Regions from separate parts of the Alitiscatomonas aceti genome, predicted to be linked through region 2. Evidence: predicted binding sites of a transcription regulator. Region 2 holds the regulator's gene; the other holds the start of a gene.
The links. The regulator HrcA, encoded in region 2, represses chaperone genes, less so after heat shock. The targets are predictions, from matches to a motif close to TGTTAGCACTCNNNNNNNNNGAGTGCTAACA.

Region 1 (14,773 bases), on a different contig from region 2:
CCAGGGCCGCTGTATGCTCATCCAACAGCAGTAAGAGCGGGGGCACCATGGTGGCCATAAGAAGGGTCAGGGCCTGGCGCTGGCCGCCGGATAAAAGGCCCACCGGCTGCTTCATCCGGTCCTCCAGCCCCATGTCCAGCATGGAAAGCTGCTCTCTGAAAAATTCCTTATCCTTTTTTGAGATCCGGCTGAAGGGGATGCTTCCTCTGGACGCCCGCAGATACGCCAGGGACAGGTTTTCCTCAATGGTCATATGGGGAGCCGTCCCCTTTAAGGGGTCCTGGAAGAGACGGCCGATGACGCGGCTCCTCTGGTACTCGGGCGCAAAGGTAATGTCCTTCCCGTTTAAGGTAATGGAACCGGAATCCGTAATAAAGCTCCCGGCAATGGCTGCGAACATGGTGGACTTGCCTGCGCCGTTGGAGCCGATGACCGTGGCAAAATCCCCCGGCTCCAGGTGGAGGGACAGATCCCGGATGGCCGCCTTTTCGTTGACCGTCCCCGGATTAAAGGTCTTTTTGATATGGTCCAGCTTTAGCATGACTGTCCCCTCCTTTTCTTCGCTTCCGCTTTCTTTTTCTGAAGTCCTGCCCACTCTCTTAAGGACGGGGAGGCAATGGCCAGGGCCACCACCACCGCTGTCACCAGCTTCAGACACTCGATGGGAACGATGGAGGTCTTAAGGATCATGGCATAAAGGAAGCGGTACAGAATGCTCCCGGTCACAGCTGCCGCCACATTTCTTCCCATGGAGCGGCGGTCCAGTACAGTCTCTCCGATGATGAGGCAGGCCAGGCCAATGACCACGATCCCGGCTCCGCTGTTGATATCCGCCGATTTCTGGTACTGGCCCACCACAGCTCCCGAAAGGGCCGTTAAGGCGTTGGAGATACAGAGTCCCACAGTAATGGTAAACACCGGGTTCACCGACGACGCCCGCACCATATCCCGGTTGTCTCCGGTGGCGCGGATGCTTAAGCCCAGCCGGGTGCCCAGAAACCATACCAGGGCGGCTCCGGCAAACATGGTGATGCCGCCCGCCAGGATCAGCTTATAAAATCCGCCTCCGATTCCCAGGTCCCTGAACAGTGTGAACATGGTATCCTGCTTTAAGAGGCTCACATTGGAGCTCCAGCCCATGACCATAAGATTCACGGTGTAGAGCCCCGTATTGGTGATGATCCCGGCCAGGATCGACGGTACGCCCATCCTGGTCTGCAAAAACGCTGTCACATAACCGGCGCAGGCTCCCGCCGCCATGGCTGCAAAAACCGCCAGCACCGGATGGCCGGCCGCCGCGCAGGTCACCGATACGGCTGCTCCCAGAACGAATCCACTGTCTGTGGTCATATCTGCGATATCCAGGATCCGGTAGCTTAAAAACAGGGCCATGGCCACCAGGGCATACATAAATCCCAGCTCCAGGGCTGTCTGAACCACATAAAGCATATCTTTCCCATCCTTCCATACTCTTTATTTTCTGCCTGGGAGCCTGCGCCCATTCTGTACAGGCCCCCGGCAGCCGCTTTCTTTAATCCTCTGTGGTGCCTACCTCCACCAGAGTTCCCATGTCCTTAAATACGGAATAATCGATCCCCAGAGCCTGGGCTGTTTCGGTGTTCACAGTGATGATCCCGCCCTCGGCCAGATAAAAGTCCTCCAGGGAATCCATGCCCTCCGTCATGGCCGTATAAGCCAGGTCCGCCGTCTCATGGCCCAGGTCTGTATAGTTGACGCCGCAGGTGGCAAAGGCGCCGTTCCTTACGAAGGAGTCGGCCCCGGTGTAGTGGGGGATCCCTGCCTCGGCCAGGCTCTCATAGATCGCCAGCTCTGCGGACATGATCACGTTGTCGGTGGGTGTAAAGATGGCGTCCACGTCCTCTGCGATCAGGGCGCTGGCCGCTGTGATCACCTCGTCGTTGGTGTTGGCCGTTTTCTCTGTGTATCCGATCCCCTTTTCCTCCAGATACGCCTTTGCCTCAGCGATGGGCGTTTTGGAGTTATCCTCAGATAAGGAATAAAGGAGTCCGACCTTTTTCACCTCCGGATCCTGGGCCAGCATCATATCCAGGATGAACTTTGTATTCAGGGCGTCGGAGGTTCCGGTCACATAATCAATGTCCGTCATTTCCGCTGCCTCCGGATCGGAGATGGCCGCATAGACCACCGGGGTCTTCGTATCCTCAGCACAGGTGGCCATGACCTGGGCTGCCAGGGTGGCAATGGGGATCACCGCATCCACCTGCCCGGAGATCACCTGGGTCCCGATCTGGGTCAGCACCGACTGGTCTCCCTGACCGGAATATACCTCATACTGGATGGAAACCCCGTTCTTTTCTGCCAGGGCATCCAGCTCCTCACAGACAGCGGCAGCGATCTCGTCCAGGGACGCGTGGTCCATCTGCTTTACAACGGCCACGGTATATTCCCCGCTGTCTGCGTTTCCAGCCTCTGTATTTTCTCCGGCACCGCCGGTCTTCTCCTCTTTTGTCTCCTTTGACCCCTGGGCCGTTGTTTCCTCTGCCTTCGCCCCGCCGGCCTCTGGGCTGGCTGACGTTTCCTTTCCTCCGCAGCCTCCTAAAAATGCCGCTGCCACTGCTGCTGCCATCACTGCGCTCATCATTTTTTTCTTCATAGTCTTTCTCCTCCATGCTCTTAAATTTTTTTCGCATTTCAGAAACGGGAAACCAGCGGCGGTACGCGTCTGCGGCAGAATCCTCTTCCGCCCCATGACGATCCTTGCGGAACGCTTTTATGTCATGGAACCCATGTTCCTATAACACAAAAACCGCCTCAAGCCCTTTCGCTTGAGACGGTTATAATCGTTTATAATCGCGGTACCACTCAAATTGACATAAATGTCCACTTTCAATGCACTACCATGCATCCCTCATTGATAACGGGTTTGGTTCCCGGCAGCTCCTACTCTTTTCATTTCAGGCCGCCCTCGAAAGTCCATTCAGCGATCCCTTCCATACTGCAATCCCACCGCCTGCAGCTCTCTGTGATATCAGAAGAAGGCTTACTCCTCTTTCTCATCGGTTTCTCTTATTTCTGTGTCTGTATTCTATGCCACTTTAAAGCAAATGTCAACCCTTTTTTTGATTTTTTCCAAATTATCTGCCAGACCGCCCCGCAGCGCAGACGTTTTCTATTGCCACATGCCTCCGGCTGGATTATACTAGGGGCAAAAGGAAGAACTTTTACAGGGAGGGCGGAGCATGCAGCTGACTTATCTTCACATCCACAATTTCAAGTCCATCCGGGACATGGAGATCCGGGACATTGACCGGGCCCTGATCCTGGTGGGAAAAAACAATACAGGGAAGACCTCGGTCCTGGACGCGGTCTGCGCCGTCTGCGGCTGCTACCAGGTCCAGGAGGCTGATTTTAATGAAAGGGAACAGGCCATCCGCATCGACGCCTCCTTTTCCATCAGCGGCGAGGATCTGGCCCTGTTCCACCGCATGGGCATCGTCAGCCAGTACCGGCGGTATGAGGTGTGGAGGCGGGTCTTCGGCGAGCGTCTTCCTTCCTTCTCCCAGGGAGAGCTTTGCTTTACCTTCCATGTAAATAAAGACGGAAAGGTCCGCTACGAGGATATTTCCCGGAAAAACAATCCCTATATCCCCATGGTCCTCCCCAGGATCTACCGGATCACTGCCGACCGGGACTTAAGACAGCTCCAGAATGACCTCCTCATGTTCCAGGAAGACCGGCAGCTCAGAAAGCTCCGCTCCGGCTCCTGTATCTTCGATCCGGCCAAGGCATGCAGCCACTGCTTCCGCTGCATCGGCCTCATCGACCAGAAAAAGCCTGCGGAGCTTTCCGCAGTGGAGACTGCCAGGCTCCTGGAATATAAGATCTATCAGCTGAATTTCAGCAGCTTTTCCAAAAAGCTCAGTGAAAACTTCCTGAAAAACGGCGGCTATGAAGAGATCCGCTGCTCCATAAGCTGTGACACGGACCAGATGTTTTCCGTTACGGTCACGGCCTGCAATGAAAAAAGGGGGACAGAGACTCCGGTGGAATACCTGGGCAAAGGCATGCGGAGCATCTACATGCTGTCTCTCCTGGAAACGTATGTGGCCGAGCCGGACCGGATCCCCAGCATCATCCTGGTGGAGGACCCGGAGATCTTTCTCCATCCCCAGCTCCAGAAAATGTGCTGTGAGATCCTGTACCGCCTTTCCTTAAAAAACCAGGTGATCTTCCAGACCCATTCGCCGGATCTTCTGTTCAATTTCACGGCCCGCCAGATCCGCCAGGTGGTCTTAGACGACGACATGTATTCCGTGATCCGGGAAAAGACCGATCTGGGCCGGATCCTGGACGATCTGGGCTACGGGGCCAGCGATCTGATGAACGTGAGCTTCGTTTTTATTGTGGAAGGAAAGCAGGATAAGTCCCGGCTTCCCCTGCTGCTGGAAAACTACTACTCTGAGATCCGGGACCAGGAGGGACGGCTCTCCCGCATTTCCATCATCACCACCAACAGCTGTACCAACATCAAGACCTACGCCAATTTAAAATATATGAACCAGGTCTATATCCGGGACCAGTTCCTGATGATCCGGGACGGGGATGGAAAGGATCCGGAGGAGCTGGCGGGGCAGCTCTGCCGGTATTATGACGCGCGGAATGCCGAGGACGTGGACCGGCTCCCTAGAGTCACCAGAAGGAACGTGCTGATCCTGAAATATTATTCCTTTGAAAACTACTTCTTTGACCCGGAGATCATGGCACAGCTGGGCATTGTGGAAAGCGAGGAAGCCTTTTACGAGACCCTGTACAAAAAATGGCGTGAATATCTCCACCGGCTCACCAGCGGCCAGAAGCTCATAAAGGCCCTGGGCCGGGACTTCACTTCCCCGGAGGATATGAAGGACCATATGGAGGAGATCCGCATCCACCTGCGGGGCCACAACCTGTACGATATCTTTTACGGCCCCTTCCGCTCCCGGGAGCAGGAGATCTTAAAGGCCTACATCCGCCTGGCTCCCAGGGATGATTTTAAGGATATCTTAGACGCCATCGACAGCTTTCCATACTTTGACAGCAGAAAGAGCGGGAAACAGCACTGACTGTTCCCCGCCCTTCTTTTATAAAAGCCTCACTTCCAGATCCTCCACCCGCTTCTCATAAAACCGCATCCGCCATTCCACCGGCTTTCCCGGTTCAAAATACAGGGAGGAAAAGGTGCAACGCGGCTCTCCCTTCCCCGCCATGAAAATGGCCGTGGGCCCGTCGGCTCCGCCGATGATCCCGATGGCGCTGGCTCCTGCCATGACACACACATCATTCTTCGCCTCCGGAAGGAACCGGTCCTCCGTCTCCCTGGGCAGGATCCTCCGGGGACGGTCGCCGCCGCAGTCCCGGATCTGCAGCTCTCTCCTGGAAATCTCTGGGCTTACGGCGTAGGTCATGGCCGCCAGGTGGGTGGGATACTCCCACTCCCCCATACGCCGGAGAAGCCTCCGTCTCTCTTCCTGTTCCATATCCTCCGGCGCTTCAAAGGCCTTCCGGTCCATCTCCTCCTCCTGGTATTCCAGGACCGTCAGCACATGACGCTCTCCTGTGGAGGGATGGATAAAGGAGATCTGGTCTCCCGGCCCCCGAACTGTAAAGCGGATGCCCGGAACACAGACCCGGTCCCGCTTCATGGTAAGGCTCAGGGACCGGAGCTTTGGCGGCCGCTTTGTAGCCCAGGAAAAGCTCCAGCGGTTGATGGACCAGGCCTTCGCCGGATCCAGTCCGTAATGCTCCAGGAGCCTCCGCTCCTCTTCATATGGGTCTGCTGCCAGGTACTTCTCCGCTGCCGGATCCTCCACTGGATCCCCGTCATTATCCAGTTCCGGATATTCCTCTGCCGGCCCATCATCCAGAGCCCCGGCATCCATTTCCCGGCAGGATTCCGGGAGCCAGCAGAGCCCGTTTCCCTCCACTCCCCGAAGCTTCCTTCCGTTCAGTACGATCTCCGGCTGGAAGCCCGTTTCCAGAGGACTTTCCTGCTGGATCCGCTCCTGCTCCTCCTCCGTCAGCCTGTCCTCCTCCAGATCCCGGTACCGTTCTAAAAAGGCCTTCACCCGTTCCGGGTCGATCTCCGCAAAGATATCTGCCACCAGCCCCTTTCCGCACTGGTACACCGCCGGAACATGCCAGATCTCCTTCCCCCAGGAAAACGTCTTTCCCACCGGGATCTCGATCCCCCGGCGGCCCCTCTGGCCGTAAAAGCCCCCTTCAAAGGTCACCTTCCAGTCTCTGTCCCCGGTCTGCTCTTTTCCACACGCCTTCCGGTCATCCTTCTGTATATCCACAGGCTCCCCTCCTTTTTCTGACTGCCGCAGCTGTTTCCATGGATCCTATTTTATCATATCTATCCCCAAAAATATATAGGAAAAACCGGCAGCCAGTCCAGGATGGGCCAGCTGCCGGATACGCACAATACAAGTTATTTTATTTCCAGTTAAGCGTTTGTTTTTTCTCTCTTCTTGATCTCCGGAAGGATCAGTCCCAGAGCAGTAAGAACGAAGGGAGTGATTACGTTTAAGGCTGTGGAGGCCATATCGCCTTCCACATACATACCAAGGAGACAGCATGCAGCCGTTACGAAGAAGCACCATACGCCTGCGGTCAGAGCGATGCCCTGGTTCTTCACGAAGCGGTACTCCGGATGGAACTTGCCGGCAGCCTTTCTTAAGGCAATGTAAGCGGCAAATACCCACAGGTAACGGAGCGGCATGGTTACGGAGTTCAGCTTATTTAACTGTGTTAATACAGCAGCTGCGCCCGGTACGAAGGACTGGATCAGGATGATACTTCCGGAAAGAGCCACAACCATCCAGATACCGTTGATGTATGCGCCCTTGTCGTTCTTCTTTAACAGCTTGGTGGGAACGAACTGTCTTGCATCCTCATTGTCAAGAAGCATACGAAGCGGAGCGTCGATACTTAAAACAAGAGTGGAGAACTGTCCGATGGCGTTGCAGGCTGCGTAGATGATCAGCAGAGCGTTGCCTACGCCGTAGTACTCACCTAACTTCTGGAATGCCCAGTAGGAGCCGTTGGAAACGTAGGAGTTGAAGCTTTCCTTGCTCTCGTTGATGATGGTCGGATCGAACATCTTGCCCATGGCGATGGTTCCCAGGATCGCACATACCATGACCATAACGGCCAGAGCGATCATACCCTTCGGGAATCCCTTGGACGGATCCTTTACCTTATTTACATACGGGGAGATCTTCTCACATCCGCCCACTGCGAATACCAGGATGGACAGGGAAGTGAAGTAACCCACGTTGAACTTCGGGATCAGTGCCTCTTTGGTGAATTCCATTGTCACATACTCTGCGTTGGGATTGATCACCGGAGCGGCAAACATCATAAGGATGTACAGGATGGACATTACGAACATACTGGTTCCGGCAATGGTAGCCAGCTTCTTAAGCGGGTTTAAGCCGCGGCTTGCTACCCAGCTGAAGAACAGGAGAACTGCCAGAGTCGCTAACTGTACAGCAATGGTCGGGAATGTATCGTAGGTAGTTCCGTTCTGGAATACCATCCAGCTTAAAGCCTTTAATCCGCCGCTGCCCTTACTTGCGATATAAGTAACGTGGCATGCCCAGTAGGTCCAGCCGGCATAATATGCAAATTTCGGGCTGATGGTTTCGTGGATCCAGGAGCTTACGCCGCCGCCGGAGTTCTTGAAAGCGGAGCCCAGCTCACCAACCATGAGCGCGTAGGGAACAAAGTAAAGGGCAAACATCATTACCCAGCTGAAGATAACCTGGATACCATTGAAGTATACGAAGCCGTTCAGAACGTTTCCGAATCCCCAGACTGTGGAAAACGCCATAAAGGCTAAGGTATACCAGGTCATTTTCTTAGAATTTTCCATTGTGTAACCTTCCTTTTCTTTTTTGTATTTGTGCAACGAAATGCATTATAGCACAGTTCTTGTTAAATTCCAAACGAATTTGTTGAAATTTTATATACTTGAATATTATGCACAAAAAACCAAAAATTATTCTATGATTTATATGGATTCTGCGGACTGGTTTTTTCTTTTGTTATTACTATTCCCTTTGGTTATGTCTAGTATATTTATACATTATATCTTTTTTATAAACATTATTAAATTTATATAAATTTCCAACTGTTTTTCATCATTTTATCATAAAAACGACGATTTTCTCATGTTCTTCACCAGATTTATTGACTTTATCTCTTTACAGGATTATAGTATTTACTTATAAATACTAACAAGGAGAGAATAATTATGAACACACTTGTAATCGTCCTCATCTCCGCGATCTGCCTGGCCTCCGCCTATGTGCTGTATGGCCGCTTTCTTGCAAAGAAATGGGGCATCGACCCGAAAGCCAAAACACCGGCAGTCGTTCACGCAGACGGACAGGACTACGTCCCCACAGACGGCTGGACCGTTTTCAGCCATCAGTTTTCCTCCATCGCCGGAGCCGGCCCTGTGACCGGAGCCATCCAGGCGGCCGTTTTCGGATGGGTCCCCGTTCTTTTATGGATCCTCATCGGCGGCGTCTTCTTTGGAGCCGTCACAGACTTCGGTGCTCTTTATGTGAGCGTAAAAAATGATGGTAAGTCCATGGGACTTCTGATTGAAAAATACATCGGCAGGCTGGGCCGGAAGCTGTTCCTGGTATTCTGCTGGCTCTTCACCTGGCTGGTGATCGCGGCCTTTGCCGACATGGTGGCCGGGACCTTCAACGCCTACCAGACCGTGGACGGCGTGACCAGCCTGTCCGAAGCGGCAAAGACCAACGGCGCAGCCGGGACCATTTCCTTATTATTCATTGTTTTTGCCATGCTTTTTGGCGTATTGCAGACACGCCTCCATTTTACCGGCTGGAAGGAGACGATCCTGGGCCTTGCCTGCACCGTAGCTGCCCTGGCTCTTGGAATGATGGCCCCCATCACCGCCGGAAAAGAGGCCTGGACCTACATTACCTTTATTTATATCTTTTTTGCAGCAGTCCTTCCCATGTGGCTTTTAAAGCAGCCCCGTGACATCATGACCACCTATATGTTCATCGGCATGATCGCCGGAGCTGTGCTGGGTCTTTTCGTGGCCCATCCATCCATGAACCTGCCCATGTACACCGGCTTCCATAATGAAAAGCTGGGAGACATGTTCCCGATCCTGTTCGTCACCGTTGCCTGCGGAGCTGTTTCCGGCTTCCACAGCCTGGTATCCTCCGGCACGTCCTCAAAGACCGTGGCCAACGAAAAGGATATGTTAAAAGTGGGCTACGGAGCCATGGTCCTGGAAAGCCTTTTAGCCGTACTGGCCCTCTGCGTGGCAGGTGCTGCCGCCGGAGCCGACGGAACTCCCGCTGCCGGAACTCCGTTCCAGATCTTTTCAAACGGCGTGGCAGGCTTCTTCCAGATGTTCGGCGTTCCCATGTACATTGCCCAGTGCTTCATGACCATGTGCGTTTCCGCCCTGGCCCTCACAAGCCTGGACGCCGTTGCCAGGATCGGCCGTATGAGCTTACAGGAGCTGTTCTCTGTGGATGACATGGAGCACGCCGAAGGCTGGAGAAAGTTCATCTGCAACAAATACGTTTCCACCCTGCTGACCCTGTTCTTCGGCTTTGTCCTGACCCGGATCGGATATTCCAACATCTGGCCGCTGTTCGGATCTGCCAACCAGTTATTATCTGCCCTGGTCCTGGTGACCCTGTGCGTATTCATGAAGGTCACTGGCCGCAGCAACAAGATGCTGTTCCCGCCGCTGGCCATCATGCTCTGCGTCACCACCACTGCCCTGGTACAGAGGACCAAAGCGCTGGTAACTGCCTTTGCCTCCGGCTCCGCCACCTTCATGGTGGAGGGACTCCAGCTGATCATCGCCATCCTTTTAATGCTCTTAGGCCTGATCATCGTCGTAAACTCCCTGCGGGCCTACTTCGCCTCCAGGCATAATTCCGAAAAGACGGCTCCGGCCGCCGCATCATAAACATACATAAAAGAAGCCGGTTCCGGCTCTGGAAACCACAGATCAGGGTTTCCGGACCGGGACCGGCCTTTTTCATTTTGCTTATGATCTTGCCATCCCATCCACGCTTAAGACCACGCCTGTGATGTAGGACGCTTCCTCTGAAGCCAGGAACACAAAGGCGTTGGCAATGTCCTCGGGCTTGCCCAGACGGCGCAGGGGGATCTGCCGCACCAGCGGATCCATCACCTCTTTTGGCACCGCCTTCATCATATCCGTCTCCGTGATCCCCGGAGCCACCGCGTTGACGCGGATCCCCCTGGGGCCCAGCTCCCGGGCCAGGGATACGGTAAGTCCGTTGACGGCAAACTTGGAGGTGGGGTATGCCAGGCCGCTGGCCTGGCCGGAAATACTGACCATGGACGAGGTGGAAAGGATCACTCCGCTTCCCTTGGCGATCATACATTCGCTGGCCGCCCGGGTGGCTGTGAAGATCCCCTTCACGTTCAGATCCATGACACGGTCGTATGTCTCTTCCGTGTATTCCGTAAAGGGCGTGCTTTCGGAGACTCCTGCATTGTTCACCAGGATATCCACGCAGCCGTATTTTTCTGTTACCTTCTTAAATTCCTTCCGTACCGATTCCAGGCTGGAAAGGTTGGGACTGATCCCGTCCACCACGGAATCCGGATATAGCTCCTTTAAGCGGGCTGCGCTTTTCTTCGCATTCTCCTCGGAGCTGGCTGTGATAATGACCTTGGCGCCCTCCTGTAAAAATCTTTCTGCTGTGGCAAAGCCGATCCCGCGGCTTCCGCCGGTTATGATAGCAACCTTATCCTTTAATCTCATATATCCGCCCTCCCTGGGTTGATGTTTTTCTTTATGTTCTTATCATAACCGTTTTTCCGGAAATTTTCCGTGATCTTGTCACAAAGCTGAAATTTTTCCAGGCGTTCCCTCTTAATCGTTCATTCCGGAATCGCCAGCTTTCCATTCCTCAGGCTCTGGGCCTTCTTGCATAATTTGGAGTAGATCCGTTCCACAAACCATTTTTCCGTGGATCTTCTTTGGATTTCCTCCACACCGATCCACCCGATCTCACTGTTTTCGTCCTCCTTGATCCGCAGCGGAAGCTCTGGGTCCGCCTCCAGCAGATAGGTCACGTTCAGATGCAGATGCGACGGCACGTAGCTTCCCCGTTTTTCGTGGCCGTCAACCGTAAGGATCTCCAGGGAGAAAATATCCTCTGTCACGAACCGGACGGATTCCAGCCCGCTTTCCTCCCGGATCTCCTTCAGCGCCACCGCCTTCAGATCGGCGTCCCCGTCTGCATGGCCCCCAAGCCATGCCCACGACTGGTAAAGATTGTGGTATGCCATCAGGACCTTTTTCCGGTCCCTGTCCATGATCCATGCAGAGACCGTGATATGGGCGTTCCGGTTGTCCCTGGTCAGGATATGGTCTGCCTGTTCCATCTGCCGCAGGATCTCCTTCTTATCCTCCCGTTCCTGTTCATTGAAGGGCTCATAACGACGGATCTCCTCTCTCAGCTCCATTTCGGTCATCGCCCCACCTCCTTATCTTTTCCCCAGCTCCCAGAAGGCCACGGCTGACGCCGCCGCCACATTGAGAGAATCCACCCCGTGGGCCATGGGGATCATCACCGTATAGTCGCAGTCTGCAATGGTCTCCGCCGCCAGACCGTCTCCCTCGGTCCCCAGCACCACCGCCAGCCGCTCCTCTGCCAGGAGGGCCGGATCGCCGATGCTCACCGAATCTTTTTTTAAGGCCATGGCGGCCGTCTTAAACCCCAGCTCCCTTAAGACCTCCATCCCCCTCTCCGGCCACGGACACTGCTGCCGGTCAAAAAAAGTCCAGGGCACCTGGAACACTGTGCCCATGCTGACCCGTGCGGCCCGCCGGTACAGAGGATCGCTGCATCCCGGCGTCAGGAGCACCGCGTCCATGCCCAGGGCGGCCGCAGACCGGAAAATGGCCCCCACATTGGTGGGATTCATGACGTTTTCCAGGACCGCCACCCGTCTGGCCCCAGCGCAGAGGGAAGCCGCATCCGGCAGCCTCCGCCGCCGCATGGCGCAGAGGACACCCCTGGTCAGCTGAAAGCCCGTAAGCTCCGTAAGGATCCTGGCCTCTGCCGTATAGACGGGGATACCGCCGCACCGGGAGACCACCTCTCTGGCTTCTCCCTCCACATGCTCCGGCTCCATTAAAAGGGACACCGGCTCATATCCGGCATCCAGGGCCCGGCTGATGACCTTGGGGCTTTCAGCAATAAAAAGGCCCGTATCCGGTTCGTAATAGTGAAGCAGCTGGCCCTCAGAGAGCCTGGCATAAATGTCCAGCTCCGGAGCCGACAGATCTGTGATCTCTCTTATATCTGGCATAATCGGTCCTCCTCTTTTCTTATGGAAATATTATACGGTCCCGGAAGCGGGATGTCAAATGCCTGAAGGATCACGGGCCGTCATGGTCAGCTGACTTCATACTTTTTTCACAAAATAATTAGCACTCGACTCTTGACAGTGCTAATAATGTGTGCTATATTACAGATAGAACAAAAGAGGAGGGCAAAACAGAAAAAGGACTTCAAACGTCCGGCCTGGTTCCTGCCGCCTCCGGTTCCAGAAACTTATTTGTGACCAGCAGTAAATTGACATATAGAATGGAGGAATGATTTATGCTGATGCCCAGCATCTTTGGTGAAAACTTATTTGATGAAATGATGGATTCCTTTAACGATGAATTCTTTGGAAAACGCAGTCCGCTGTACGGAAAGAACGCCTCCAGAGTCATGAAGACCGATATTAAAGAAGCGGATGGCCGGTATGTGATCGACATTGATCTTCCGGGCTTTAAGAAGGATGAAATCCATGCTGAGTTAAAGGACGGCTGTCTGACCATAAGCGCCTCCAAGGGCCTGGATAAGGACGAAAAGGATAAGGAAGGCCGCTATATCCGCCGTGAACGGTACGCCGGAGCCATGAGCCGGAGCTTTTATGTGGGCGAGAACGTAAAGCAGGAGGATATAACAGCCAGATTTGAAAACGGGATCCTTTCCCTGTCTGTTCCCAAAGAGGAGGAGCAGAAGAAGGTGGAAACACCCAATTACATCGCCATTGAAGGATGATGAAGGTCGGAAAGCCCAGAGGGCCGCTGCAGACTGGCAGTGGCCCTCTTTCTATATGACCAGGAGCCGGAAAAGGCTGTTCCCAGCGGTTTTCCCGGCCCTCTGCCTGTTTAGAAGTTGGTGGGAGTCATGACCTTCCCGGCCAGGACCTCCTCATAGTCCTTCAGGTTCCTCTGTAAAAGCTCCGGCGTGTTGAGGCCGTAAGGACATTTACTCATGCACTGGTTACAGTGGAGGCAGTCCTTGATCTTCATCATCTTTGCCTGGCCCTCGGGGGACAGATGGCCTTCGGACGGAGAACGGCGCAGCAGCAGGGACATCCGGGCGCAGTTATTGATCTCGATCCCCACCGGACACGGCATACAGTAGCCGCAGCCCCGGCAGAAGCTTCCGTACAGCTGTTTTCTGTCCGCCTCGATGAGAGCCCGGATCTCGTCGTTCATCACCGGCGGATGTTCCATATAGCTTAAAAATTCATCCAGTTCATTCTCCCTCTGGACGCCCCAGATGGGAAGCACGTTGTCGTACTGGTCCTCAAAGGCGTAGGCGGCGGCAGAGTTGATGATCAGTCCGCCGGACAGGGCCTTCATGGCGATGAAGCCGATGTTGTTCTTCTTACAGTCCTCCACCAGCTCCACATCCTTTTCGCTGCACAGATAGCAGAACGGGAACTGGAGGGTATCATAAAGGCCGCTGTCAATGGCCTCATGAGCCACAGCCAGCCGGTGGTTGGTGATGCCGATGAAGCGGATCTTTCCCTGCTCCCTGGCCTTTAAGGCCGCCTCATAAAGGCCGCTTTCATCCCCCGGCTTCGGGCAGAAGGACGGGTTATGGAACTGGTACACGTCCACATGATCCGTTTTAAGGAGCGTCAGGCTGGTCTCCAGGTCCTTCCAGAATTCCTCTGCGTTCTGGGCTGCGGTCTTGGTGGTGATGTAGATGTGGTTCCGGATATCACTCATGGCATAGCCGATCTTCTCCTCACTGTCAGAGTAAGCCCTGGCTGTATCAAACAGCGTGATGCCGCCGTCATATGCCTTTCTTAAGAGCTTTGCGGCCTCATCCCTTGTGATCCTCTGGATCGGCAGCGCACCGAACCCGTTCTTGCTGACTGTGATCCCTGTTCTTCCCAGTGTTACTGTCTTCATTTTCCCATACCCCTTTCTTTTCCTTTGCCTGCGGACTAAGACTGGCAGCGCTCCTGGTCCAGCATGGCCTTTAAGGCCTCGTCGCTGTCGTCGATCCAGACGTCTTCTTCGTCTGCGCTAAGCCCCAGAAACTGTGCCAGCGTCCGCTCGTCGTCGCTGTTGTTCCATATCTCAATGTAATCGTCGATCTCCTCAAACCGGATTTCTCCGGCCAGATACTTTTCTTTGAACGTCATTTTCCTGCTCCTTCAGGTTCTTCAGGATGGTGATCTCCTGATTATCAATATGCTCCCGGATCGCGATCTTCGCCTCGTGGACATGGCGCAGGCTCAGGGCCTTTAAGATCTGGTCATGCTCCACCAGGAGAATATGCCGCTTGTCCTCATCCTTGATATATTCCAGGCGGTAGCGGTACATCTGCTCCCGCAGGTTGTTTAAGATCTGCACCAGCTTTTCATTTTTTGTACTGCCGTAAATGATCTCATGATATCTTTCATCGGTCTG
Region 2 (14,773 bases):
CTTTTTATCATACCAGAAAAAGGGGATTTGTTCACAATTTATTTACTCATGCGTTTGTCCTGCCGGATCTTCCGGAGGTTTCTGCCGAAACAGCTGTTTCAGATCCTTTCATTAGAAGGTTTCTCCGTTCCGGCTCCCGCATCGGAAGAAATGATAAAAATGCATCAATGCAATGAAAAATGAAAAAATATCTTGACAAACGGGGACTTAAGTAATATAGTAACAACTGTAAATGTTAGCACTCATAGATAAAGAGTGCTAATAAAACAAAAAGAGGGTGAAAATGTGGAGCTGGACGAAAGAAAAGAGAAGATTTTGAAAGCCATAATCCAGACGTATTTAGAGACAGGAGAGCCGGTGGGCTCCAGAACGATCTCCAAATATTCTGGTCTTAAGTTGAGCTCCGCTACCATAAGGAACGAGATGTCGGATCTGGAGGAGCTGGGATACATTATCCAGCCCCATACATCGGCAGGACGGATCCCCTCTGATAAGGGATACCGGTTCTATGTGGACCAGATCATCCAGGAAAAGGACAGCCAGGTAAACGCCATGCAGGACATGATGATCCAGCGGGTGGACCGGGTGGAGCTTTTACTGAAGCAGATGGCCCAGATCCTGGCCAGCAATACCAACTATGCGACCATGGTCAGCGGTCCCAATTACCACCAGACGAAGCTGAAGTTCATCCAGCTTTCGAGAGTAGAGGCCAACAAGCTTCTGATCGTGGTGGTGGTGGAAGGAAATATCATCCGGAATTCCTTTGTGACTTTGGATGAAGAGCTTTCCAATGAAGAGATATTAAACTTAAATATCCTTTTGAACAACAGTCTCAACGGGCTTACGATCCAGGAGATCAACCTGGGAGTGATCGCAAGGCTCAAGGAGCAGGCGGGGATCCACAGACAGGTGGTGGAATTTGTCCTCAACGAGGTCTCTGAGGCCATTGGCTCCCAGGCGGAGGATCTTCAGATTTATACCAGCGGAGCTACAAATATTTTCAAGTATCCGGAGCTCTCCGATACGGAAAATGCCAGCAAGCTGATCAGTACCCTGGAGCAAAAGGAACTTTTAAAGGGACTGTTTGATGAAAGCCAGGCGCCGTCGGCATCGGATTCCCAGATCCAGGTTTATATCGGAGATGAAACGCCGGTGAAGACCATGAAGGACTGCAGCGTGGTCACTGCCAACTATGTGCTGGGAGACGGCCTTAGGGGAACCATCGGGATCATCGGACCCAAGAGGATGGACTATGAAAAGGTCGTCGGGACCCTAAGGACTCTGGTGACCCAGCTGAATGAAACATTTAATAAGCAGCAGTAAATAGAAATGAAAGGTGTCGAGTCAAGTGGAAGAGAAGGAACTGGAAAAGAAAGCTCCAGGAGAGGCAGAAGCAGAAAATATTCCCGAAAACGGAGCGGGAGCTGAAAACACAGCTGAAAACGCGGCTGGGCCGGCAGGGGCCAGCGCAGACGGAGAAGCTGCTCCGGAAAATGGAAAAGAAGAAAAGAAAGAGAAAAAGGGGCTTTTTGGAAAGAAGAAGGACCCGAGAGATAGCCAGATCGAGGAGCTGACAGATCAGTTAAAGCGGTCCATGGCAGAGTTTGACAATTACAGGAAGCGGACGGATAAAGAAAAGTCCGCTATGTATGAGATCGGAGCCAGGGATGTGATCGAGAAGATCCTTCCTGTGGTGGATAATTTTGAGCGAGGCCTTGCCACCGTTCCCGAGGATGCGAAGGAAACGCCCTTTGCCGAAGGAATGGAGAAAATATATAAGCAGCTTATGAAGACCCTGGACGACATGGGCGTAAAGCCCATCGAAGCTGTGGGCAAGCCGTTTGATCCCAATTTCCATAATGCAGTGATGCATGTGGACGACGAATCCCTGGGAGAGAACGTGGTGGCATCGGAGCTGTTAAAGGGATATATGTACCGGGATACTGTGGTACGCCACAGCATGGTGCAGGTTGCCAACTAACTGGAAGTAATTTATCATTGTTTATAAATTCAGGAGGAAATCACTATGAGCAAGATTATTGGTATTGACTTAGGTACAACAAACAGCTGTGTAGCAGTTATGGAAGGCGGTAAACCGACCGTTATCGCCAATACAGAAGGAATCAGGACCACACCGTCCATCGTGGCATTTACAAAAAATGGAGAAAGACTGGTAGGTGAGCCGGCAAAACGTCAGGCCGTGACCAACGCAGACCGCACCATCTCCTCCATTAAGAGACACATGGGTACAGATTATAAGGTAGACATCGACGGAAAGAAATATACTCCCCAGGAGATCTCCGCAATGATCCTCCAGAAGCTGAAAGCAGACGCAGAAAGCTATCTGGGCGAGAAGGTGACAGAGGCAGTTATTACCGTTCCGGCTTACTTTAACGATGCTCAGCGTCAGGCTACCAAGGATGCAGGTAAGATCGCAGGCCTGGAAGTAAAGCGTATCATCAACGAGCCCACAGCCGCAGCCCTGGCTTATGGCCTTGATAATGAAAAAGAGCAGAAGATCATGGTATATGACTTAGGCGGCGGTACCTTCGATGTTTCCATCATTGAGATCGGTGACGGCGTCATCGAGGTTCTGGCTACCAACGGCGATACCCGTCTCGGCGGCGATGACTTCGACAACCGTGTGACCCAGTGGATGATCGACGAGTTCAAGAAGGCAGAGGGCATCGACCTGTCCGGCGACAAGATGGCTCTCCAGAGATTAAAAGAGGCTGCTGAGAAGGCAAAGAAGGAGCTGTCCACAGCCACCACCACCAACATCAACCTTCCGTTCATCACAGCCAACGCAGAGGGACCGAAGCATCTGGATATGAACCTGACAAGAGCGAAATTTGACGAGCTGACCAGCGATCTGGTGGAGAGAACTGCGATCCCGGTACAGAATGCCCTGAAGGATGCCGGACTTTCTGCATCTGAGCTTTCCAAGGTCCTCCTGGTAGGTGGCTCCACCCGTATGTTAGCCGCACAGGAGAAGGTAAAACAGCTGACAGGCAAAGAGCCCAGCAAGACCCTGAACCCGGATGAGTGCGTTGCCATCGGAGCAGCGATCCAGGGCGGTAAATTAGGCGGCGATGCAGGCGCAGGCGATATCCTCCTTCTGGATGTAACACCGCTTTCCCTGTCCATCGAGACCATGGGCGGCGTTGCCACAAAGCTGATCGAGAGAAACACCACGATCCCCACCAAGAAGAGCCAGATCTTCTCCACTGCAGCCGATAACCAGACTGCCGTTGATATCCATGTGGTACAGGGTGAGAGACAGTTTGCAAGAGACAATAAGACTCTGGGCCAGTTCCGTCTGGACGGCATCCTTCCGGCCAGAAGAGGCGTTCCGCAGATCGAGGTTACCTTTGATATCGACGCCAACGGCATCGTAAACGTATCCGCTATGGATAAGGGAACAGGCAAAGAGCAGCACATCACCATTACCTCCGGCTCCAACATGTCTGACGCAGATATTGAGAAGGCCGTGAAGGAGGCAGCCGAGTTCGAGGCCCAGGATAAGAAGAAGAAAGAGGCCATCGACACAAGGAACGATGCAGATTCCATGGTATTCCAGACCGAAAAGGCCCTGGAAGAGGTAGGCGATAAGATCGATGCCAACGATAAGGCAGCCGTTGAGGCAGACTTAAATACACTGAAAGAGGCTGTAAACCGTGCGCCCATCGATCAGATGACAGACGCCCAGGTGGAAGACATCAAGGCCGCAAAAGAAAAACTGATGCAGAGCGCACAGCAGCTCTTCACAAAGGTTTATGAGCAGGCCCAGGCGGCTGGCGGAGCCCAGGGAGCAGGTTCCCAGGCAGGACCCCAGGACGCAGGCCAGGCAGGCTACGGCGATGATGTGGTAGACGGAGATTACAAGGAAGTCTAATAATAAAAGCTGCGAAGCGTATAAATCGAAGGTATGGGGATTAGGCGGCATTCCGCCTAACCCCTTTCCCACTATATAGAGTTTGAAAGGTAAGACTTGAAATGGCAGAGAGCAAGAGAGATTATTATGAAGTCCTTGGCGTGCCGAAAGATGCAGATGATGCGGCGTTAAAGAAGGCATACAGAGTTCTGGCGAAGAAGTACCATCCCGATGCCAATCCGGGAGATAAAGAGGCGGAGGCTAAGTTCAAGGAGGCTTCCGAGGCATACAGCGTGCTCAGCGATCCGGAAAAAAGAAGACAGTACGACCAGTTTGGCCATGCGGCCTTTGACGGAGGCGCCGGCGGGGCCGGAGGCTTTGGAGGCTTTGATTTCAGCGGCGCAGACATGGGCGATATTTTCGGCGATATTTTCGGCGATTTCTTCGGCGGCGGCAGGAGCAGGGGGCGCAGCAACGGGCCCATGCGCGGAGCGAATTTAAGGACCGGTGTCCGGATCACCTTCGAGGAGGCGGTATTTGGCTGTCAGAAGGAGATTGAATTAAACCTGAAGGATGAATGCCCCAAATGCCATGGAACGGGTGCAAAGCCGGGAACCTCTCCGGTGACCTGCCCCAAGTGTAACGGGAAAGGAAAGATCGTTTATACCCAGCAGTCCTTCTTTGGACAGGTACAGAACGTGCAGACATGTCCGGATTGTCAGGGATCCGGCAAGATCATAAAGGAGAAATGCCCGGACTGCTATGGCAGCGGATATATTTCCAGCAGAAAGAAGATCCAGGTGACGATCCCGGCAGGTATCGACAACGGACAGAGCATCCGGATCGCCGGAAAGGGAGAGCCGGGGATCAACGGCGGTGACCGGGGAGACCTTCTGGTGGAGGTGACTGTATCCAAGCACCCGATCTTCAAACGGCAGGAAACCACCATCTTCTCCACCGTGCCCATTTCCTTTGTAACAGCGGCACTGGGCGGCCCGATCCGTATCAAGACCGTGGACGGGGAAGTGGAGTATGAGGTAAAGCCTGGCACCCAGACCGATACCAAGGTACGGCTCAGAGGAAAGGGCGTTCCGTCCTTAAGGAATAAGAATATCCGTGGAGATCATTTTGTGACCCTGGTGATCACAGTGCCTGAAAAGCTCAATGAAGAGCAGAAGGAGGCCCTGCGGCGCTTCGACGACGCCATGAACGGCATTGCGCCGGAAGGCGGAAAGAAGAAGCGGGGACTTTTTGGAAAATAAAACAGGATGATCCGGGAGCTGCTGCAAAATTTTTGCAGCAGCTTTTTTATTCGCTTCCCGCAGTGTTTTTCAAAAAAAGTTCTTTTATATAGAGCATATCCTGGAATAATGGAATAAATAGCTTTTCATGCCCTCTGCTGCCATTGAGATTTGTGACCTGTGGATGGCAGAAGCTGATGACAGGGATCTGTTTTTTATTGATCTCAGTAAAATAATACTGCCAGTCCCGGTCAAAGGTCCTGGACCGGAAGGATGCCCATTCCGTTGAAACTGGCAATACATGATCTTTAAGCAGGGCAGCATTTCCTTTGATCCCGGAACTGGCCAGACCGCAGCAGATGATCATGCCTGGATCACACAAACAGATCTCTTCCAGGATCTTTCCATGCTGCATCTGCACCGCATCCAGAAGCTGGCTTCCAGAGGCGCGGCTGCCGCCGCCCTCCTTCTTCAGATTCATAACAGCAACGCGCCTTAGCTGTGCCGCGCGGCTGGGGGAGGACATATCCCACGGATACTCCCCGTCACCGTCCAGCAGTGCTTTTGTCCATCTGCCGATGTTGTTCCATGTTCTCCATCCGCTTCCATCTCTGCGGAGATCCGCACACAGGTCCCGCTCGTGCCGGCAGTTCATATCGCGGAGAATAAATAAAATGTGCGGCCTGTCATAGTGAGCGGGATCAACAATCCCGTCCCGGATAAAAGCGTTAAACGAATATTCGGATTTCCATTTTGTAAACAGCTCATCAAAGTTCATGGAAAGGCCTCCCTGCTTTTGCAAAAGTCTTCCGGCTCCTGGCCGGATCTATATGGCGTTTGGTACAGAGCATATCCAGGCCTTCGCGGCTAATGTCATAGGAAAGTGCATCCTATGACATAAAAAACGCTCCGCGGGGATCGCTATACAGCGGAAGGAAATTTGTCCGCAGAAGCGGCCCGCCGCAGGCGGAGAAGCCCTGTCCGATCATTATAAACGGGAACAGGCAGAAGTGTAAGCCCCTTTTTGGGCATAGACAGGGACTTTTTTCTGCTATGCCCAAAATTTCGGAGATTTTTGGGTATATACAGAGAAAAAAGAGAAATATGCCCAATCCATAGGAGAAATCCAGTGAAATCCGGTGAAAATCCCAGGATTTCCGTGAGATTTTTGGGCACTGTGGGAAAAAACGTACATTTTTGCCCAATATTTTCAAAAATAGGGGAGGGGGGAATATGGGACCGGAAGGATCCCGGTTTTCGCAGACGGCGGTGATCTGAAAGGAAACATGGGGCGGGAGCCTGGAACGGGCGCGGGAGGCGCAGGGCGGCTGGATATCTGCGGCAAACATAATACTAAATAATCAAATATACATTGACAGACGAGGTATTATATTGCATAATGAAACTAAGGAAAGGTGGTGGGAGCGTGTCGATCACATCGGATATTTTACGGGGACACACAGAAACGATCATCCTGTCCCTGCTGCTGAAGCAGGACAGCTATGGCTACAAGATCAACAAGGAGATCCTGGCCCGGACGGACCGGAGGTACGAGCTGAAAGAAGCGACCCTGTATTCAGCGTTTAAACGGCTGGAGCAGGCGGGCTGTATCCGGACGTATTGGGGAGACGAGACCACTGGAGCCAGGCGAAGATATTACTCGATCACAGAAAAAGGGAGAGAAACCTACGCTTCCAACCGGAGGGACTGGGAGGAGGCAAAGGAGCTGATCGACCGGCTGCTGGACGATGACGGGGAGGGCACAGCATGAAAGAAAAACTGAGAAAATATGTGGAAGATATGGTAAGGGATATCCCGAAAACCAGAAATGTGGTGGATTTAAAGGAAGAGATCATTGGAAATATGGAGGAAAGGTACGATGATCTGCGGGCAGAGGGGTACGGGGAGCAGGACGCCTTCGACTGTACCATCAATGCCATGGGCGACATCCGCTCGCTTTTTGAAGAGGAAAACAAGGAAAACGGCGGCGGAAAGGGAGAGCCTGTAATGGCGGGAGAAAGACCAGAAAAGAAAAAAGACCATACGGTGAAGATCCTGGTTCTGGGAGCTGCCCTTGGAGGCCTGCTGTTTCTTCTGGGCACCGGTATGGTGGCAGCCAGGGTGGACAGGGGCCATAAAGGAGGAGAAGAGACCCTTGAGGCATCGGGACGTCTGGACGGGGAAAATCATTTTGAAGACCGGAAGGAGACGGGAGAGACTGGCCCTGGCATGGAGGAACCGGGGATAGGAGAGGCTGGCCCCGGTGTAGGACAGCCAGAAATAGGAGAGAGCGGTCCTGGAACAGAAAAGCCGGGTACGGAGGAGACTGGTTCTGGCGCAGGAGCTGACCCTGGAGATACTCCCGATGGATGGAGATGGACAAAGCTCGGCGATGGCGGGATCCTTAAACGTCAGATCCCTATGGACGAGGCAGAGGACATCCAGATCTCCTATATACTGATCGATCTGAACGTGGAGGTGACAGATTCCGAGGAGATCCTTCTGGAGGAGGAGTACGTGGTCCCGTGGGAAGAGATCCATCAGACCAGGGTGTCTTCTGGCGGAGGCCGGGTGGAGATCGTCAACGATGATCCAGATGGATCAAAGGGAACGATCGTCTTAGGACTGACAGGACTGAGGTTTGAAGACGAGGAAAAGAAAAGGCTCCCGGTTTCCGCCAGGATCCAGATCCCAGAGGATTTCCGGGGAGAGCTGGAGATCAATACGGTATCGGGAAACATACGGATTCCGAGATTTGAGGGAGAGAGCCTGGAGGTCGCCACAGTATCCGGCGATCTGGATGGAGGAACGATCAGAGGAGCAGTGGAGGGAGAGAGTGTATCCGGGGATCTGAGCATTGAGAAGGCAGCGGCAGGCGCAGAGCTTTCCACCGTATCCGGGAAGATGACGATCGGAGAGGCCCTGGGAGATATTTCCATGGAAAGCGTGTCTGGAGAGATCCTTGTGGAAAAAGCAGAGGATCCCCGGTTTAAGTTCGAGGCCCAGTGGGTCAGCGGCGGTCTGGAGACAGATTTTGACGGGCAGCTGGAATGGGAGAAAATGGGTGCCAGTGGGATCGTGGACAGAGGAAACGGCAGGGAAAGCGGAAAGAACCTTTCCAGGATCCAGTTCACCACCACATCGGGAGATATGGAATGTTATACAGGAAAATAGAAGGATGAAAAATAGCCAGAGAGCTGCAAACGGGGGATCTGCGGATCACTTCCTCCGTTTTGCAGCTCCTTTTTAATGGAAAAAATTATTCTTCAGCTTCCAGCAGATCATCGATCTGCTTCCAGATGGCGTTGATCTCTTTGAGAGAATCCAGGCGGTCCTGCTTCTGTTCCATGGCTTCGCCCATGGCCTTTAAGGCTGCGTCAAAATCTTTTTCCTTTACAGCGGCCCTGGCCTGGGTCCGCAGGGATTTTATGGAGAGACTGTCCATGGAAGAACGGACCTCACGGATCCTGGCCTTCAGTTCCCGGGCTTTTTTCCAGGTATCTTTGGAAACAATCAGCTCCCCGGTCTCCTTACGGATCTGCCGGATCTCGCTGAAACGGGCCGACAGGGCCTTATTTTCGGTGCGGACAGCGTCCATCTCCTCCTCCAGGGCCTTTAATTCCTCCCGGATGGGAGTTACGGCCTCTTTATATTCCGCCCTTGTTTCTGCCGCAAAGGCCGGGAAGGACAGAAGGCATCCCATAACAACGGTCGTGACCGCCAGCTTCATACATTTTTTCATTGTGCATCATATCCTTTCTTTTCAGTGTGGGACCGGAGCTTTTATTCCATAGGAAAGCACATCCCGTAACAAAAAAATGTTTTGCAGGGACCGCCACGCGGCGGAAGAGAAGTTTAATGCAGAAACGGCCCGCCGCAGACGGAAAAGCCCACAGGCGGGCTTCTTTCCCGCAGGACTGCTCCGGATAGGAATATATTACCAGGTCCATCTGCAATAGAAAAGGTGCAGGCTGCGGCAGTCCTGCGGCAGAAATGGGGCAAAATCATAAATGGAAGGAACCGGGGCTTCTGGAAAAGAAAAAGCGGATTGTATGCGATTAAAAACTTGAAGTTACAGCTGGGATATGTTATCTTTTTCACAAAACAGAGACGACTGCAAAAAATCACAGGAGGAATAATTCGATGAGAGGTGTTGAGACCAGGATCCAGGAGATCCGCCACAGGATCTTCCGCGAGGCGGCCCGTATGGCCTACCATACCGAGTGGCCCATTGACAAAAGGATCGAGGAGCTTCCATATAAGATCATCCCCGGGGAGGTTGGAAACTTCCGCAATGACGTGTTTTTAGAAAGAGCCATCGTAGGAGAACGGCTGCGCCTGGCCATGGGACTTCCCTACCGCGGGGCGGGAGACCCGGCCCCTGTGTCCGATGGGATCGAGGCGGCAGACCGGCCGGAAACGTATTATACGCCGCCGCTGATCAATGTGATCAAATTTGCCTGCAATGCGTGTGCAGAAAAAAGGGTCATGGTGACCGACGGCTGCCAGGGCTGCCTGGCCCACCCTTGTGTGGAGGTTTGCCCCAAGGATGCGGTGAGCCTGGACCGGACCAACGGGAAATCCAGGATCGATCCGGAGAAGTGCATTAAATGCGGCCAGTGTGCAAAGGTGTGCTCCTACAACGCCATCATTATCCAGGAGCGTCCCTGTGCGGCGGCCTGCGGCATGGACGCCATCCACTCAGACGAGAACGGAAAAGCAGATATCGACTATGACAAATGCGTTTCCTGCGGCATGTGCCTGGTGAACTGTCCCTTTGGAGCCATTGCGGACAAGTCCCAGATCTTCCAGGTGATCCGCGCCATCCAGACAGGAGAGCGGGTATACGCCGCTGTGGCTCCTGCCTTTGTGGGACAGTTCGGCCCCAAGGTGACGCCCGGAAAGCTGCGGGCGGCCATGAAGCAGCTGGGCTTTGCCGATGTATTCGAGGTTGCCATCGGGGCAGACCTCTGCGCGGTCCAGGAGGCCGAGGACTTTATAAAAGAGGTGCCGGAGCATATCCCCTTTATGGCAACCTCCTGCTGCCCGGCCTGGTCTGTGATGGCAAAGAAGCTGTTCCCGGAATACGCAGACTGCGTTTCCATGGCCTTAACGCCCATGACCCTGACTGCCAGACTCATTAAAAAGCAGCATGAGAAGGCAAAGGTGGTATTCATCGGACCGTGTGCGGCCAAAAAGCTGGAGGCCATGCGCCGCAGCGTCCGCAGCGAGGTGGATTTCGTGCTGACCTTTGAGGAGATGGCAGGGATCTTTGATGCCCGCCATGTGGATATTGAGAACATGGAGGAGGATCCCGACGGCGTCAACGACGCTTCCGCAGACGGCCGCAATTTTGCCGTGGCCGGAGGCGTGGCAAAATCGGTGGTCAATGTGATCAAGGAACGGTATCCCGATAAGGAGATCAAGGTAGCCAACGCCGAGGGCCTTAAGGAATGCAGAAAGCTCCTGGCCATGGCCAAGGCTGGAAAATATAACGGGTATCTTCTGGAGGGAATGGCCTGTCCCGGCGGCTGCGTGGCCGGGGCCGGGACCATGCAGCCCATTAAAAAATCCCAGGCTGCCGTGGGGCTTTACGCCTCCAAGGCGGGCCACAAGACCTCCGACGGAACGGAATATGTGAAGGAGCTGGAGAAGCTGGTGGAATAGGATCCATGTAAAAACGAAAAACGCTTAAGCAGAGAAATGGTATCTGCTTAAGCGTTTTTTTATGTCATAGGAAAGTGCGTCCTATGACATAAAAACGTTCCGCGGGGATCGCCATGCGGCGGAAGGGAATTATGCCGCAGAAGCGGCCCGCCGCAGGCGGAGAAGCCCGCAATCGGGCTTCTTTATGGGCTGGTCCCGGAAATGCGCATCAGGGAGGACATGTTTTCAGCACGTTCTTTTACAGGAATCTCCGGAAGGGCATGATCAGGACCCGGAGCACGCCGTAAAAGAGTTTTTTACCTGCACTCATTTCCCGGGGCACATAGTTTTCGCCGTTGATGTACGTCCCCTCCGGCGTCATGTACCGGCTGTACGTCTTGTTGACCTCCGCTTCTTTGCGGATGACGGCGTTTAATTCCGGGGAATCCACAGCCAGCATCAGCTCTGTATCCTGGTAGGTGCTCCGCATATCCATATTATAGGAGCCGACGATGCTCATGCGGTCGTCGATGAGGACGGCCTTGGAATGGCTGGAATGTTCTCCCAGATATTCGTAGACACGGACGCCGGTGGCCCAGATCTTCTTTTTCTGGTTCAGATAGTCGGTGCAGCCCCAGGGATTGGCGCCGCTGGCCACATCGTTGGTGATGATCTCCACTAGGTCTGTTTTCTTACACAGGGCCGTAAGGTCTGCGTACATTTCCTTTCCGCAGATGATGTAGGGCGTGTAGACCGTGATCTCCTTTCCGGTCCCCATGAGGTGGCAGACGGTTTCCCACATCCAGGGCTCCTTATTGGAGGCATTGATGGGGTTGTGAAGGAGGGTGATCCGGTTGGTCTCCATGGTGAGGGCTTCATAATCCCAGGGCTCATAGGCGGACGGATAAGAGGACTTCAGGGCGTCAGCGTGGGCGGTGAGCCACTGGATGCATTCCTGGGATTTTTCCCAGTCGCCCATTTTCGTATACAGCTTCGCATCGGGCAGCTCCCAGACGGACTGGAAATACTGCTTTAACTGATGGATGGAGGCCTCCGGGTCCCCGACGGTCTCATAGATGAACAGCTCCCGGTCGATGTTTTTCACCGGCGTATAGTCTCCCAGGAACAGGTTAAAGGTATTCCTGCCGCCTAAAAGATACATCTGGTCGTCGATGATCAGATATTTGTCATGGAGTCTGGCCTGCATTTTCCACGGTGCATAAAAATGGATGGGATTATAGATCTTCAGCTCGATATTTTCATGGGAAGCCATGGCCTCGAACCATGGGCTGTTGTTCACATCCAGCATGCCGCTGAATCCGTCCACCAGCATCCGGATCCGGACTCCGCGTTCTGCTGCGGAAAGGAGAGATGCCATGATGTCCTTGCCGGCTTCATCCACGTTAAAATCGAAGGTGGAGAAGATGATCTCCTTTTCGGCCTGGTCAATGAGGTTCAGACGGTAGAGGAGGGCGTCGGTGTTGTCGTCTATGTAGGCGGCCCGCTCAGCGCCGGGAAGCTCTGAGTAATATTTTGCGGAACGGATCCGGTCCAGGATCTCCTGGGGGACCTTTTTATGGGCCACATAGGGCAGGGTCAGCAGGAGGATGTAAAGGAGCAGCAGGAACAGAAATGAGACGCCAAAGAATTTTAAAATCCTGATCATAAGCAATTCACCTCAAAATGAAAGAAAAAATTAAAGAAAAGGCCTTGAAATTTTCACGGTACTTTATCATAATAAAAGTGTAGGGGAAATATCCATCATTCTTTACAGAAAGCGAGTGACAGCCGATGGAGCTTACATTTAACGGACAGATCGAACCCGGGTACATAAAGGAAGTAAAGGATATCCTGGAAAAGCGGGAATTTATGCAGCTGGGAGCGTTTTCCCATCACCAGAGTACATCCAGACTGATGCACAGCATCAATGTATCCTATATATCCTGGCATATAGCCAGAAAGCTGGGGTGCGATGCAAGAATGGCCGCCAGGGCCGGACTGCTTCACGATTTCTGCCTTTATGATTTCAGGGAAAAGCCTCCCACAGGCGGCTTCCAGGCATTTTACCATCCCAGAGTCGCGGCTAAGAACAGCCAGGAGGTCTTTGGGATCAGCGAGCGCGAGAAAAGCGCGATCCTTTCCCATATGTTCCCTCTGGGGCCGGTGCCAAAGAACCGGGAGGCGTGGATCATTACCATGGCCGACAAGATCTGTGCATCCATGGAATACTGCCATATCTATATTGCCCTGGAGCGGGGCCGCCGGGTGGTGGTCGCCGCCAACAGCTGATCGTTCCAGAACTCAGGATACCGCGGTACAAAGAGAACGGCCGTCACTAAAAATAGTGGCGGCCATTTTTTTCCCCTATTTCTGAGTACTATATCATACCGCATCTGGGTATTCAAGGAATAAATTATTAAATTATCATGAAAAATGTCGGAGGCCATGCTATAATATGGGTAAAAATAACAGAAGGAGACAGGTATGGAACAGTTTCTGATCGTATGCCCGCTGGTATTTCTGGCGGGATTTGTAGACTCCATTGCCGGAGGCGGGGGATTGATCTCATTCCCGGCGTATATGCTGGCCGGGGTTCCCGTCCATGTGATCCTGGGAACTTCAAAGCTGAGCGCCTTTCCGGGATCCATCGTTGCAGCCTTAAGATTTGCCAAGAGCGGCTATATCCGTTTTAAGCTGGCCCTTCCCTGGGCGGCTTCTGCGGCCCTGGGAGCTGTGGGAGGAGCCAGCCTGGCCCTTAAGACCGATGAAAAGCTGATCCGCTCGCTGATGGTGGTGGTGCTTCCGGTGGTGGCCTTTTATGTGCTGAAGAATAAAGAACTGGGCGGCGGGGAGGCTCCGGACCGGTCCGAGGATCCGGACGGATTCCGCCGTATGTTTTTTACAGGCCTGGCTGTCTCCTTTCTGATCGGCGGATACGACGGCTTTTACGGTCCGGGGACAGGGACCTTCTTGATCCTCGTATTCACTGGCCTTTTGAAGCTGGGGACCAGAGATGCGGCCGGGATCTCCAAGGTGGTCAACCTGAGCGCAGATATCGGGGCCCTGGGGACGTTTTTTGTCGGCGGAAAGGTGGATTATGCCCTGGGGATCGCAGCGGCCCTTTTCTGCATGGCAGGCAGCTACTTTGGAGCGGGGCTCGTGGTCAACAACGGGCAGAAGATCGTAAGGCCTGTGGTCATGGGCGTGCTGGCTCTGCTGTTTGTGAAGATCCTGGCGGGGTGACGGCCGTTCCCTGTCCCGGCGGCAGGCCGTTTGCTCTCTTGTATTCGGGGACGATCTGTGATATGATATCATGTGACTTTTTAGCGGTTCTTAAAAGGAGCCGTTCTGAGACCGGAGGAAAAAAATATGAAGTGGAAAAAATTTACGCTGAAGACCACCACAGAGGCGGTGGACTATATCAGCAGTCTGTTTGATGAGATCGGGATCCAGGGCATTGAGATCGAGGACAACGTGCCTCTGACCGAGAGCGAGACCAAGGGAATGTTCATCGACATCCTGCCGGAGCTGCCGCCGGACGACGGTACAGCCAGAGTGAGCTTTTATCTGGACGACGATGACGACGCGGAGGCCATCTTAAAAGAAGTGGATGAGGGGCTTTCTGAACTGCGCCAGTACGTGGAGATCGGTGAGGGGACCATCACAGCCTCTGAGACCGAGGACAAGGACTGGATCAACAACTGGAAGCAGTATTTCAAGCCGTTTACTGTGGATCACATCCTTATAAAGCCCACCTGGGAGGAGATCCCTGAGGAGCACAAGGACAAGCTTCTGATCCAGATCGACCCGGGAACGGCCTTTGGGACCGGAAAGCATGAGACCACCCAGCTCTGCATCCGCCAGCTGGAAAAATATGTGAAGCCGGGTGTGCGGATCCTGGATCTGGGCACCGGCAGCGGCATTCTCGGTATTACGGCCTTAAAGCTGGGAGCTGGTTCTGTATTCGGAACGGATCTGGACGAGAACGCCATTACCGCCGTCCATGAAAACC

Region 1: the regulator HrcA is predicted to act here: its motif matches at 12,495-12,525, upstream of OCV69_RS10460 (Hsp20/alpha crystallin family protein).

Annotation. Positions count from the first base shown of each region.
Region 1 is NZ_JAOQJF010000020.1:25,092-39,864, reverse strand. It holds gene OCV69_RS10510 (ABC transporter ATP-binding protein) at 1-541, opposite strand, end outside; gene OCV69_RS10505 (ABC transporter permease) at 535-1,449, opposite strand; gene OCV69_RS10500 (ABC transporter substrate-binding protein) at 1,532-2,635, opposite strand; T-box leader at 2,806-3,048, opposite strand; gene OCV69_RS10495 (ATP-dependent nuclease) at 3,222-5,084, shown strand; gene OCV69_RS10490 (sodium ion-translocating decarboxylase subunit beta) at 5,103-6,317, opposite strand; gene OCV69_RS10485 (amino acid permease) at 6,467-7,897, opposite strand; gene OCV69_RS10480 (carbon starvation CstA family protein) at 8,279-9,994, shown strand; gene OCV69_RS10475 (SDR family NAD(P)-dependent oxidoreductase) at 10,076-10,822, opposite strand; gene OCV69_RS10470 (NUDIX hydrolase) at 10,942-11,529, opposite strand; gene OCV69_RS10465 (TrmH family RNA methyltransferase) at 11,551-12,378, opposite strand; gene OCV69_RS10460 (Hsp20/alpha crystallin family protein) at 12,672-13,121, shown strand; gene OCV69_RS10455 (aldo/keto reductase) at 13,232-14,269, opposite strand; gene OCV69_RS10450 (hypothetical protein) at 14,305-14,505, opposite strand; gene OCV69_RS10445 (GntR family transcriptional regulator) at 14,462-14,773, opposite strand, start outside.
Region 2 is NZ_JAOQJF010000021.1:43,234-58,006, reverse strand. It holds partial or broken gene OCV69_RS10890 (hypothetical protein) at 1-176, shown strand, start outside; gene hrcA (heat-inducible transcriptional repressor HrcA) at 286-1,323, shown strand; gene grpE (nucleotide exchange factor GrpE) at 1,349-1,981, shown strand; gene dnaK (molecular chaperone DnaK) at 2,027-3,895, shown strand; gene dnaJ (molecular chaperone DnaJ) at 3,997-5,136, shown strand; gene OCV69_RS10865 (hypothetical protein) at 5,183-5,893, opposite strand; gene OCV69_RS10860 (PadR family transcriptional regulator) at 6,542-6,886, shown strand; gene OCV69_RS10855 (DUF4097 family beta strand repeat-containing protein) at 6,883-8,289, shown strand; gene OCV69_RS10850 (hypothetical protein) at 8,375-8,857, opposite strand; gene OCV69_RS10845 (4Fe-4S dicluster domain-containing protein) at 9,259-10,782, shown strand; gene OCV69_RS10840 (phospholipase D family protein) at 11,021-12,427, opposite strand; gene OCV69_RS10835 (HD domain-containing protein) at 12,553-13,050, shown strand; gene OCV69_RS10830 (sulfite exporter TauE/SafE family protein) at 13,246-14,004, shown strand; gene prmA (50S ribosomal protein L11 methyltransferase) at 14,131-14,773, shown strand, end outside.